Regions from separate parts of the Paenibacillus sp. G2S3 genome, predicted to be linked through region 1. Evidence: riboswitches for the same ligand, from Rfam matches in the RefSeq annotation. Region 1 holds a riboswitch; each other region holds the start of a gene.
What was found. Region 1 has a riboswitch for thiamine pyrophosphate ahead of QNH28_RS01315 (ECF transporter S component). Riboswitches for the same ligand answer to the same signal wherever they lie in the genome.

Region 1 (4,273 bases):
GTCGCACGCCGAATTTCGCAATTAACGCCATCCAGCATCAACGAATACTCGATCTCTTCCCGTACCGAATGTGTAACAAATTGAAATTCGGGGTTTTGAAAAACGAATGCGATATGCTCGACCGCTTGCGCAACATGCTCCGCTTCCCGGCCCGCTATCTTGCATATCCCTTCGGTCTTGATCAGTCGCATGATCGAGAGCAGCAAGGAGCTCTTGCCCGCTCCGTTATGACCGATGATCCCGATCCATTGACCAGGGGTGACGATTGCCCTCCCTACTTCGATGACCGCCCTGTTCCCTCGTTTGCCGCGAAACCTGTCCATTTCCAGATAGATATCTTCCCGATCGTTTGCGTTTGAATAACGAGTAATGCAGTCTGACCTCCGGGATTTATTCTCGATATAGTCCTCCCAGACGCCCGGATACCAAATTCCGTATTCTTGTAGCTCTCTCCTTTTAGCTGAAAAGATTTCCGTCGGCGATCCGTCAGCAATAACTACTCCTTCACGGGATAACACGACGATCCGATCGAAAAAATCGATAACGCCTTCGATCTTATGCTCAATTACGATCAAGGTAATGCCTTCGGACAGGCTTCTGATCGCAGACCATACCAGCTCCGTACCCTCACTATCCAACAGCGCCGTCGGTTCGTCCAGGAAAATCACTTCCGGCTCCATAGCCAGAACGGATGCTATGGCTAATCGCTGTTTCATCCCTTGCGATAACGATTGGATTGCGATATGGATATCGGGAATATCCAAGCCGACTTGAGCGAGATAAAGGCGGATCAGACCTGCCATCTCTTCGCGGGGGACGCGCATGTTCTCGAGAACGAAAGCCATCTCCTCGTCCACATACGGCATACAGAACTGCGTATCCGGATCTTGGAATACGTATCCCCATCTCTCGGGAACAAACGTCTCTTCGGCGATCATCGGAACTTCGATCGAACCGGGAATCAAACCGCTCAACACCTGCAGCAGCGTCGACTTTCCGCATCCGCTCGGGCCGAGCAGCAGCGTCTTCTCCCCCTGGTGGAAGGAAAGAGAAACGCCCTTGAACAACAAGGAGTCCTCTCCGGCAAACTTAAGCTTTAAGTTCTTAACTCCCGCAGCTATGGGGACTCCGGGCTCCGTCATAGTCGTGTCAAAGCGTCGTAGTCCGCCTTGGACGCCGGTCTCAACACATTGGTTACGCCTGTGAGCTCAAGCGCTTTGGACAGTCCGAAGGCGAAGATACCGGCGATGACGATACTTCCGAGTCCCCTCAATCCGATCAGCAGCGTATAGTTCCAAGCGGACAACGATTCAATGTAACCGTAGCCGAAATCCAGCACCAACGAGCCCGCCGCCGCCGCGAGCGCTGCCAACGACGTGACCCAGACGTTCGCGTTGCGATAGAGGAAAATCGCGAAGACTAACTCCGCGCCCAATCCCTGCAACGCGCCGTAATACAAGGTCGAAATCCCCCATTCGCTGCCCAATAGCGCACTTACGGAAGCCGCCGCAATCTCAGCCAGAAGCGCCACTCCCGGCTTGCGGATGATGAGAAACGCGAACGTCCCGGCAATGAACCACATGCCGTATATCGTTTGTTCCGCATGGGTACCCAGTGGTTTGACCACGTCGTACATCGGTCCCCAGATTTTATAGATAATGCCGAATACGACCGCGATCACGATGGTTACCAGAATATCAGTCAGCTTCAATCCCCGTGACCTCGTCCCTTTGTCTTGTTGTCCTTGCCTTTGTCCTTGATTAGCTTGTTCCATGCTTCAACAACTTCCCTTCTAGGTTCTTGGATTCGTTGCTCGCATGATGTGAGTAATTTTAAAAAGCCTACCCATTAATGGGTAGGCTTGCGCATGGCATCAAAAAAAAGGATGCTCGACAATAACGTCTCTACGCTGGCATTACCCAGATCAGATCGACGGTCAGCGGCATAAGGCCGCTATCTCAGCCTGACTTCATCAAGCACCCGTTTATTGCGATTCAACTTCCTATAACTTATATCATAAGTAAACTTTTTACAATATGATTTTCGTTTCCTGGGTATCCCTATCGCGGCAATGCTCACCATTGCTCGGACATCTTAAAGGTGACTGCGAGATCATCATCACCTGAGAGTGAGTTCACTACCAGGGTAACCGGCTCATCCTGAAGCTCGTAAGAGAGTCGCTCGTTAAGCAAGTTAACGGCCAAATTTGCATACGCACCAGAGATCCCTGATCCTGTACCTTGCATAATTACCTTTCCACCCGTGACCGTAGTGCAAGTGTAATTGACTAGCAGTGCTGTGTCCGTGACAGGAATATCCGTAGTTGGTGTAGGGAAATTCTCGAATGTCCCATCCAGAGTTCCACCTGCAACGACCATATAACGCACAGGTCTTTTGGATAGGATATCTAAAGCAGCCGGTCTAATTTCAGCCGCAAGACCTTGTGGAATAGTAAAGGTAGGACTCCTCATAAAGCTGATCGCTGCGAAGTCGGACGATGTAACCGATACGTTATCACGTATTTCCGAGGTTATACGGCTTACTTGAAACACTTCCAGATTAACGGCCGTCCATACACCGTTCACATCCACAAGAAAAACCTGAATCTTTAATTGCTCCTGTGAATACACAAAATTAAATTGGAATAAATCCTCTACAATAGGGTAGGTCTTGCTTAACGTTTCCCGATATTGCAGCTCAAATAATTCTTCAATAAAGACTGTCTGAGGACTTGCACTATTGGCTAAACCCGTTAAATAACAAGCCGCGCCAGCTGATCCATTGTTAACTACTTTGATCACAACTTGATTTATTGGACGAGTACCGTCGACAGGTAAATTAATGATGGTGTTTGTAGAGAGGACAGGCAATGTCTTCACACCTCCTATTCATATCAAATTATATCTATATGTTATGAAATCAATTTTTAGAATTCTTGGATGTAACCCCCACCCCCGATTTGCCACCAAATAAAGGATGTGGTAAACTCGACTTAACTTTTTATGAACGGAGGGTTACGTGTGATAGACTTTATCCGAGTTAGAACTTTGCGCGGCTAATTGAATAGCGCTAAAGCTCTGCCCATGTGCAGAGGACTCAGGATTGGTCTACCCATTTAACTCCATAGAAGCCAACAAACTAAAACGCCTTCGGCGTCCTTATAAGGACGGTAGCGTTTATGTGAGAATTATAAGGATAAAGTATATCGTGAAACTTATACTTTCTTATAATTTAAACCAACTACTACTCGTAAGGGATTAATTTATCATTCCCCTATGACCGAGCCGTTGTTTGCTTCGATATATCTATGGAAGACCCAAATGTTGTAACGGAGACTTCTCCTTATACATTTGTTCTGACGTCCTCTAACGAACCGTAAGCACAGGCAGATGGCCTGTGTTTTTTGCGTTTACTATTTACTACTGGAGGATTAATAAATATATGGAACAACTACGAGAAAAAGCTATTATAGTCGGTGTCCAGCTACAAAACGAAACAAACTTCGCTTATTCGATGGAAGAACTCACTAATCTGGCTGCGGCCTGTGACCTAGAAGTTGTAGGAGAGCTTACTCAAAAAGCGAGTCGAATCAACCCTTCCCACTATATCGGAACAGGCAAAATTCAAGAATTATCGGCGCTTCTAGAAGCGCATGATGCTCCTATTGTTATTTTTAACGATGAGCTATCCCCTTCACAGATTCGCAATTTGGAATCCTCTTTGGACCGTCAAGTCATCGACCGGACGATTCTGATTCTGAATATTTTCGCGGAAAGAGCAAAGACCAAAGAAGCACAGCTGCAAGTAGAAGTAGCCAAGCTGCAGTATATGCTGCCCCGCTTGACAGGTCTTCGAGAATCCCTCGGCAGACAGGGCGGTGGTTCTGGTCTGAAGAACAGAGGCGCTGGTGAAACCAAGCTGGAGCTGGATCGCAGAAGAATTGAAGAACGGATTTCAGCGCTACAGGTTGAGCTTCAACAGCAAGTGGCCAGACGCCAAATTCAGCGGAAGCAGCGGCATAAGAATGAGGTTCCTGTTGTCTGCCTCGTCGGCTATACGAACACCGGCAAGTCCAGCTTAATGAATGTGATGGTGGAGATGTATCATCCCGGCTCTAATAAGCAGGTGTTCGCCAAGGATATGTTATTTGCTACGCTGGAGACATCCGTTCGGAGCATTGAGCTACCGGATCACAAAACCTTTTTATTAACAGATACCGTCGGATTCGTCAGCCAGCTTCCCCATCACCTGGTCAAAGCCTTCCGCTCCACGC
Region 2 (4,273 bases), 180 kb from region 1:
TCCTTTTAGGGTAATGTCATCTATAAGCATATTCTGAGCACAAGGATGGACGATGAATGGATAAGCTTTCAACTGAGCCTTTATTACATACTGCGCTTATGCAGTTTATTTTTCCCTTTTCAATAAAAAAGGGCGATTCTAAAAAGCTTATCCAGCAGTTGCAGGATGATGGCTTCACACGTTTTTTTCTGGATAATAAAGAACTGGAAAATGCCTATTATGGAGAAGGCTACTGTGTTTCCCATGAACGAATGGAGCGCACCTATTTACCGTTTGCTGCACACATCCTTTTTCCACGACAGAAGGATGCTGACTCTTTCCGCCGCTTTTCCAGAGTAAATAATCTGGACTGTATTCTGGAGATTCCGCAGCAGTCCATATTTTTTAAAGTTCTCTCGACGGATATATTCATATGTCCTTTTCAGCTTGGATTTGTGACGATACGTGTCCAGCTTGAGGGGGATTCGATTCCCTTTAGTATTGCACTCGAATTCGCGGACCGCTTCCGAGCACTTGAGAACACCTTCGTACAGGATGACTATACTTATATCCATTGCGGGGAAGAGACCTTTGAGATGGTGGAGGATTTTGTCTTCCGAAATCTGGTGGATGGACTGGAGCCTTTTCTAGATCATTCGGATATCAATGGGGCTTATTTCGAGACGCTCCCCTTTTTCGTAGATGAAAGAATGCAGGTGCAGGCCTTTTACGGCTTTCAGAATGAAGAAGATTCTGATGAGATTAGTGTAAATCTACGCTATCGCGCCTCTCAGCTTGATGGAATTGATCTGAACGGGAAGCCCTATGCCAGTGCCAGCGATCCAGCGTATATTGCGAACTATTGTCATGAGCATTCCTATAATCGATGGGGTCCAGACACGTATTATATGATGAATGAGCAGACCTTTTGCTGCATGACACGAGCTGAACCGAAGATTGCCGTTAACCTGGCCAACCAGATGTACGGGCAATATTATTACGGATTTCTACTCAATATTTTCCACAAAATTGTTCTGCTAAAGCTGGCAAATATGCATTCCCGACTACGCATAAACCACGATTATGATGAGATCGATAATTTAATCTACTCGATTAATAAATTCTCGGCAAAGTTCTATTTCTTGGAGCTGATTTCACAGTCGCAAGGACGGGAGATTTTTCTTCAGCTGCGTAAAGTATACGGAAACGACGCTCTGTTCGAGGAAGTGAAAGAAACCTTGACTGACCTGTTTCAGTATCAAGATAAATTCCAGTCCAAGCGCCGGGATAATCTGCTGATGATCCTCACTGTATTTACGGTGGTAAGTGGGATTTATGGCATGAATCAGGTCATTGACGATCTGGATGGAAAGATTCAATGGAGTAAAATGATCAGCTATTCGCCCTTTGAGTTTCTTGCTCTCTTCGTGATTATGAGCGGGATAATGGTCAGCGTTGTCCTTACGTTAGGTGCTCTGGTTAGTGAGCTTAAGCGGCGTCACCGAAAGAAATATAAAGATCTAGACTGACGAAATGGCAGCCATAGATTTGAAAAATTTAGGAGCGTGCTACTAGACATTCCGAGAACAGCCGTCTATAATACACCGTATGCGAGAAATATAAGATATAAAGTATAGGTACAACACTTATACTTGCTTATATTGCACGTGGAAATACCCGTTAACTTCATAGAACCAGGGGTGCTGGAATTGGCCGGCTGAGATTGTATCCCACAAGATACTGACCCTTATACCTGATCTGGATAATGCCAGCGTAGGAATCGCCAATTGGTTTTGGTCCCTGTGACCTTTACTAACCTAGCGCCAAGCCAGCGTCCCGATCACTCGGGGCGCTTTTTTTGTGTAGATCACAAAAGATGTAGAAGAAATGTACATACTACACTTTATGATTCATGTTGGATGACGGGATCTGGCAACCTTAAAGGAGAGAAGAAAACATGCAACTCAAAAAAGCACTCATGCTGAGCCTCATCTGTATGCTCATTCTTGCGATTGCTGGATGCGGCAGCAACAATGGGAATACAGCCGGAAACAAAGGAAATGCTGCGGAATCGAATGCAGCGACCGGATCAAATGCTCCGAAAGAGCTTACCAAAGTTAAGGTTGCACTGGATTGGACACCGAATACGAACCACACCGGTCTATACGTAGCCAAGGATCTTGGTTATTACGCGGAAGAAGGTCTGGATGTAGAAATCGTTCAACCTGGCGCCGCGGGTTCCGATACCATGGTTACTTCTGGCGAAGCTGCTTTTGGGATCAGCGCTCAGGAAGGATTGACTCTAGCCCGTCTACAAGGCGTTCCCCTTGTCTCGATTGCAGCCATTATTCAGCATAATACTTCGGGATTCGCCGCTCCAGTAGACCGCAATATTAAATCACCAAAAGATTTTGAGGGTAAAACCTACGGCGGTTGGGGCTCTCCTGCTGAAGAAGCAGCCATGAAGGCGATCATGGACCCTGTTGGTGGCGATGTGAAAAAGGTGAAGCTAATCAGTATTGGGGAAGCAGATTATTTTACAGCCGTAAAACGCGACATTGATTTCGCTTGGATCTTCTACGCATGGACCGGTATTGAGGCTGAACTGCGTGGTGAACCTCTGGATATGCTGTACTTAAAGGATTATGCGCCTCAGCTTGATTATTACACGCCTGTGCTAACAACGAGCGAGAAGCAGATCACAGAGAATCCAGATTTGGTGAAGGCTTTCCTGAAAGCTACATCAAAAGGGTATCAGTATGCTATTGATCATCCGGAAGAGGCAGCCGCTACATTATCTAAAGCTGTGCCTGATCTAGATACCGAGCTTGTCCTAGCTAGCCAAAAATGGCTCAGCCCGAAATACAAGGACGATGCACCCCGCTGGGGCGAGCAAAAAACCGAGGTCTGGCAGAATTACGGCGACTGGATGTATGATCTGAAGCTGCTGGATAAACCGCTGGATGCAGCTAGTGCATTCACGAATGATTTTTTACCGGCGGAGTAGACCGGACTTCCCAAGTTCGTTCAAGATTCGACGCCGAGTCTGCTTCCTGAATTACTTCGTTATCAAAGTTGACTTTTTAACTACCTTATAAAATGAGAGGATTGATTATTGTGGCTAACACATTATTAAGCATTCAAGTAATTCCTAAGACTCCAAACAATGAGGACTCCATCCCCTACGTAGATAAAGCGATTGAAGTTATTCAGAAGTCCGGCGTTAAACACCAAGTGAATCCGCTGGAAACCACTATGGAAGGTGAGCTTAGCGAGCTGCTGGAGGTTGTGCGTCAAATGCAGGAGGCGCTAATCGAAGCAGGTAGTCCAAGCGTGATTTCGCAGATCAAAATCGCTCATAATCCTACCGGAATCAGCATGGATAAATTGACGGAGAAATATCGGCCGTGAGATCGACCTGGAAGCTAATATGGCCGCCCCTTGTGGCGGTCGTCTTCTTTTTAACTGTATGGCAGCTATCTGTATCTCTATTCCATATCGAATCATGGATTCTTCCGAGTCCTGCTGACATTGCTCGCGAATCTACCAGTAACGCTTCTGGTCTTTGGGTTCATACGATGGCTACGCTGCGACTCACTTTAATTGGTTTTCCGATTGGTACAGGTGTAGGCTTGATTGTTGCTCTACTTTTGCATCTTTTGCCTTGGGCCAAACGGGCTTTTTATCCACTCATTATTCTGAGTCAAAATGTTCCTTCTATCGCACTCGGACCGCTGCTTATCATCTGGTTCGGCTTCGGTCTTTTGCCCAAAATCGTGCTGATTACGCTGGTATGCTTCTTCCCGGTAGCTGTCGCTGCAATGGGCGGCTTGTCTCAAAGTGATCAGGTCATGATGAATTATATGAAAATGGCGGGCGCAAGCAAGTGGCAAATCTTCACCAAGCTGGAGCTTCCGTCTTCTATCCCGGCACTATTCTCAGGTGTAAAGATATCCGCCACCTACGCAGTTATGGGAGCCGTGGTCGCAGAATGGATTGGCGCGGATAAAGGGATTGGCTATTATATGCTCCTCCAGAAATCCGCTTATCGAACGGATCGGATGTTTGTTGCTATTGTTATTATTGTACTTTTAAGTCTCGTGCTTTTTGCTATTATCGCATTGTTGGAAAAATGGTTAGTCCGCTGGAAACCGCGCCGTAGCTCATAGAAAGGAAGATGCCTGTATGTCTCAAGCGACGCAAATGCAACAAAGAACAACTGAAATCATAAGCTCTCCTGAAGCTCATACTGCTGCACCACCTGCTCTTGAAGTAAGCGGCATCTCCAAGTCCT
Region 3 (4,273 bases), 2.6 Mb from region 1:
AATACCTGCAGCTCACCGAAGGATTTATGCAAATTAAGTATTTCAATCATAACAGTCTCTCCCTTAGCTCGCAGAGTAACGACTCAGTCGTTTCTCCAAGTAATTTTGCAGTGCTGATAAAACAGAGCAGAATAGTAAATAGAACAATCCTGCTTCGCAATAGATCAGCAGTGGCTCGTAGGAGGTGGAAGCAACCTGCTGTGCTGTTCTGAACATCTCCGTATAGGTAATGGTCGCTGCAAGTGAAGTGTCTTTCACCAAGCTAATAAAGGAATTCGATAACGGCGGTACAGAAACACGGGCAGCTTGTGGCAGTATAACACGGCGCAACGCTTGCGCACGAGTCATCCCAACGGAGAAGGCCGCTTCCCATTGGCCTTTATGTATCGACAGGATAGCAGCACGTACGATTTCTGATGAATATGCTCCTACACTAAGAGTAAATCCAATGGTCGCGGCTATGAATGGGTCGAGCACAATTCCAACTGCGGGTAAACCATAGAATATAATAAATAGCTGTACTAACAATGGGGTTCCGCGAATGACCCATACATAAAAGCGGGCGATTAGCTTCGGTAGCACCCACGGGGAGAGCCGAGCTAATGCAGTCAATATCGCTAATATCAATCCCAGAGCAAATGATATCAATGCCAAAGGAATGGTAAAAGCCACCCCGGCTTTTAGCAGGGGTAGCAGTGAATCTAAGAAAATTTGTATTTTACGGTCATCCATTTTCAGACATCCTTTTTTGGCTCCAAGCTAGTTAGCTTCTGAAACCTTGTATTATTTTGAAACGTCAGCACCAAAGTATTTCTCAGAAATCTTTAAGTACGTGCCATCGCTCTTCATTTCAACAATTGCATCACTAACTGCTTTTACCAACTCATCGTTACCTTTCAAGAACACAGCAGCGCTTTGCGAACCTTCAGGAATCTCATCCACCACTTTAATTTTCACATCAGGCTTCTGTTTTTTCAGATCCAGATAAGACAAGCCATCATTTACAGTCGCATCAATACGACCCGAGGTCAGTAGGTCCATCGCTTGATTAAAGCCGTCTGTAGCTACAATTTCAGCGCCGTTCTTACGGGCGATATCGGACAGGTTACTGGTTAGAGATTGTCCGGCTTTTTTACCCTTAAGATCTGCAAAGGTCTTGATATCATTATTGTCTTCACTCACAATCAATACCGCTTTAGATACGATATATGGTTCAGAGAAATCATATTTCACTTTACGATCTTCATTAATGGATACTTCGTTAAAAATAACATCAAACCGCTTGGCATCCATCCCGGCAAAAATACCATCCCACTGTGTCTCAAAAAATTCAGGCTCAACACCGAGACGCTTCGCTACTTCCTCAGCAATTTCTACGTCAAAACCGGTCAGTTTACCCGAAGCGTCATGATAAGTAAAGGGTGCGTAGGTCCCTTCTGTTCCTATCCGCAATTTGCCGCTAGCTTTAACAGCTTCCAGACTATTTTGCGCTGTAGATGCTGCACCACCATTAGTTCCAGCTGAAGAGTTCTTAGAAGTATCGGTATTCGAATTATTGCCGCATGCCGCTACTAACACCACGGTTAATGCCAGCAGAATAGTTAAACTTAATTTTCTCATTACTAATTCCCCTCTCTTTACCCGGAATTATTCCGGTAAATTGTATACTACACTGGCTTCTGTTTACCGTCAATGATTTTTTCCGATTATATACATCGGAATTGTAATATTAGGTAAATCTCTACCCTTATATTACCCATTCTTAGAATAATCCTTCACAAGATCCTCTCTTTACATCTCAGAAAGATATGGTATATTTATAAACAAATTAAATATGGACCTGTTATTTCACTAGGGGAGTCGGCCGACTGAGACGGAGCTTCAAGCTCCGGACCCTTGGAACCTGATCTGGATCATACCAGCGGAGGGAAGTGGAGCAGAATTTTCATCCCATGCATTTTTTAGTGTTCCTATGCAGAATGAACTTTTTGACCCATTTATTTCCCACCGGAAATGAATGGGTCTTTATTTGTTTACAAACTTTTAGCGTATGCTTCCGATGCTAGTTTTGTACGAAGCTTCTCAGGTAGCCTATGCTATTCAAAACTTTTAGGAGGTTAAATCATCACGACAATCCTATCCATTCAAGGCTTAGCCTACTCTTTTCCAGAATCAAAACAGCCCCCTGTATTTACAAACTTAAGCATGGATATCAGTCAAGGAGAGTTTGTCTCTGTCATTGGGGCTAGCGGATGCGGAAAAAGTACGCTTTTCAAAACCATAGCAGGCTTGCTCGAACCGACTCACGGGAAAATAATGATTCCTTCCAGCCCATCAGCATCAAATCGCTTAGGTCAGATCGCTTACATGCCGCAGCAGGATTTGCTGCTGCCGTGGAGAACAGTGCTCGACAACTGTCTTTTGCCTTGGGAAATCAAGCCAAGGTCCAATAAACAACAGACCATCTCTCATATTCGTGAAATGCTATCACGCTTCGGTTTAGCCGATGTAGAGAAGGCATATCCTCATGAGCTATCGGGTGGCATGAAGCAGCGGGTCGCATTTCTGCGAACACTAGTGGCTGGCGCCGGCGGCCGTCTTATACTGCTAGATGAGCCATTTGGAGCGCTCGACGCTATGACCAAACGAGAGATGCACCGTTGGCTTTTAGAGCTTTGGGATGAACTGAGTCAAACGGTGATGCTCATCACCCATGATCTGGAGGAGGCGCTATTGCTAAGCGATCGAATTTATTTATTGTCTGGAGGCGTGCATAGCGAATTACAGGAGATTATTGTTGATTTACCAAGGCCAAGACATTACAAGATGAACTATGAACTCCGGTTTATAGCCTTGCGTGAAGAGTTGGAGCGGAGAATGTATGCAACCCATACCTTTTAAAAAACATCTAGACCGTTATGGCCCCTTCATTCTATTGGTGTTGTTTATTCTCGTGATCTGGGAGTCAGCTGTTCGTCTTCACTTGATTCCAGCCTTTATCCTCCCTGCACCTTCTTCAATAGGTATCGCATTGATCGAGCACAGACAATTATTATTTGGTCTGCATTTATTAGCGACATTGCAGGAAATATTGGTTGGTTTTATATTTTCGGTAATCTGTGGTGCGCTGCTGGGCACAGGGATGTTCTTATTTCGACCACTTGAAAAGGCTATCTATCCCTTCCTTATTATCAGTCAGACGATTCCGTTAATCGCACTATCCCCCATTTTTATTATGTGGTTCGGATATACGCTGTGGAGTAAAGTCGCTGTTGTGTTTCTAACTGCTTTTTTCCCAGTCGTAGTGAGTACATATGATGGTCTTCGTACAAGTGGTCAGGCATACAAGGACTTATTGTTAACATTCGGCGCAAACCGCTGGCAACTGCTTGTTAAAACCCAAATTCCGCTGGCGCTGCCCTCTTTTTTCTCAGGACTAAAGCTATCCATTGTGTACTGCGTGATTGGAGCAACCATCGGCGAATGGCTCGGCGGCAGCAAGGGACTCGGTTACTTTAGTCGAAGAATGGCTGGGAATATGCAAAGTGCTGAAATGTTCGCCGCAGTATTTCTTTTATCCGCACTCGGTGTAGTACTGTTTCTGATGATAGCTCTACTCGAAGTAATTTTTTTCAAGAAAAGAGGCTCTAACCGATGAATCATTTAAAATCCCAAATAAAATGGGTTTTTCCCATGTTTCTCATCTGTTCTGTCTTAATCTTAAGCAGCTGCGGAAAAGCATCCAACATAAGTAATCCTTCTGCTGATTCTTCTAATAACGAAAATAAGCAAACCCACAAGCTGACGATTATGCTCGACTGGTATCCCAATGCCGTTCATTCTTTTTTATATGCTGCTGAGCAAAATGGCTATTTCAAAGATGAAGGTCTGGACGTAGAGATCCAAATGCCCGCCGACAGCAATGATGCACTGAAACTTGTGGCAGTGAATCAAGTCGATTTAGCGCTTAGTTATCAACCTCAGGTGCTCATGGCACGCAGTGAGAACATTCCAGTACGTTCAATTGCAGCGATTGTGAGACATCCGCTTAATCATTTAATGGTACCTCAGGCCGGGGATATCCATAGTCCCAAAGACCTCACAGGTAAACAGATTGGGTACTCTTCCATCCCTCTTTACGAAGCCATGATTCGTACGATGATCCAAAACGATGGGGGTGACCCAAATACCAGCAAATTAATAGACGTAGGCTTTGACCTTATTCCGGCGATTGCGACCAAGCAAGTGGATGCCATTATGGGTGGATTCATTA

Region 2: it holds a riboswitch for thiamine pyrophosphate, as region 1 does, so the genes downstream of both, QNH28_RS02075 (ABC transporter substrate-binding protein) here and QNH28_RS01315 (ECF transporter S component) in region 1, are expected to answer to the same signal.
Region 3: it holds a riboswitch for thiamine pyrophosphate, as region 1 does, so the genes downstream of both, QNH28_RS12405 (ABC transporter ATP-binding protein) here and QNH28_RS01315 (ECF transporter S component) in region 1, are expected to answer to the same signal.

Annotation. Positions count from the first base shown of each region.
Region 1 covers NZ_CP126095.1:278,696-282,968, reverse strand. The annotation lists gene QNH28_RS01320 (ABC transporter ATP-binding protein) at 1-1,142, opposite strand, end outside; gene QNH28_RS01315 (ECF transporter S component) at 1,139-1,774, opposite strand; TPP riboswitch at 1,883-1,994, opposite strand; gene QNH28_RS01310 (hypothetical protein) at 2,076-2,879, opposite strand; gene hflX (GTPase HflX) at 3,442-4,273, shown strand, end outside.
Region 2 covers NZ_CP126095.1:458,180-462,452, reverse strand. The annotation lists gene QNH28_RS02080 (hypothetical protein) at 57-1,508, shown strand; TPP riboswitch at 1,666-1,776, shown strand; gene QNH28_RS02075 (ABC transporter substrate-binding protein) at 1,937-2,986, shown strand; gene QNH28_RS02070 (thiamine-binding protein) at 3,097-3,390, shown strand; gene QNH28_RS02065 (ABC transporter permease) at 3,387-4,148, shown strand; gene QNH28_RS02060 (ABC transporter ATP-binding protein) at 4,183-4,273, shown strand, end outside.
Region 3 covers NZ_CP126095.1:2,865,075-2,869,347, reverse strand. The annotation lists gene QNH28_RS12420 (amino acid ABC transporter ATP-binding protein) at 1-50, opposite strand, end outside; gene QNH28_RS12415 (amino acid ABC transporter permease) at 64-732, opposite strand; gene QNH28_RS12410 (amino acid ABC transporter substrate-binding protein) at 784-1,620, opposite strand; TPP riboswitch at 1,844-1,947, shown strand; gene QNH28_RS12405 (ABC transporter ATP-binding protein) at 2,206-2,901, shown strand; gene QNH28_RS12400 (ABC transporter permease) at 2,882-3,658, shown strand; gene QNH28_RS12395 (ABC transporter substrate-binding protein) at 3,655-4,273, shown strand, end outside.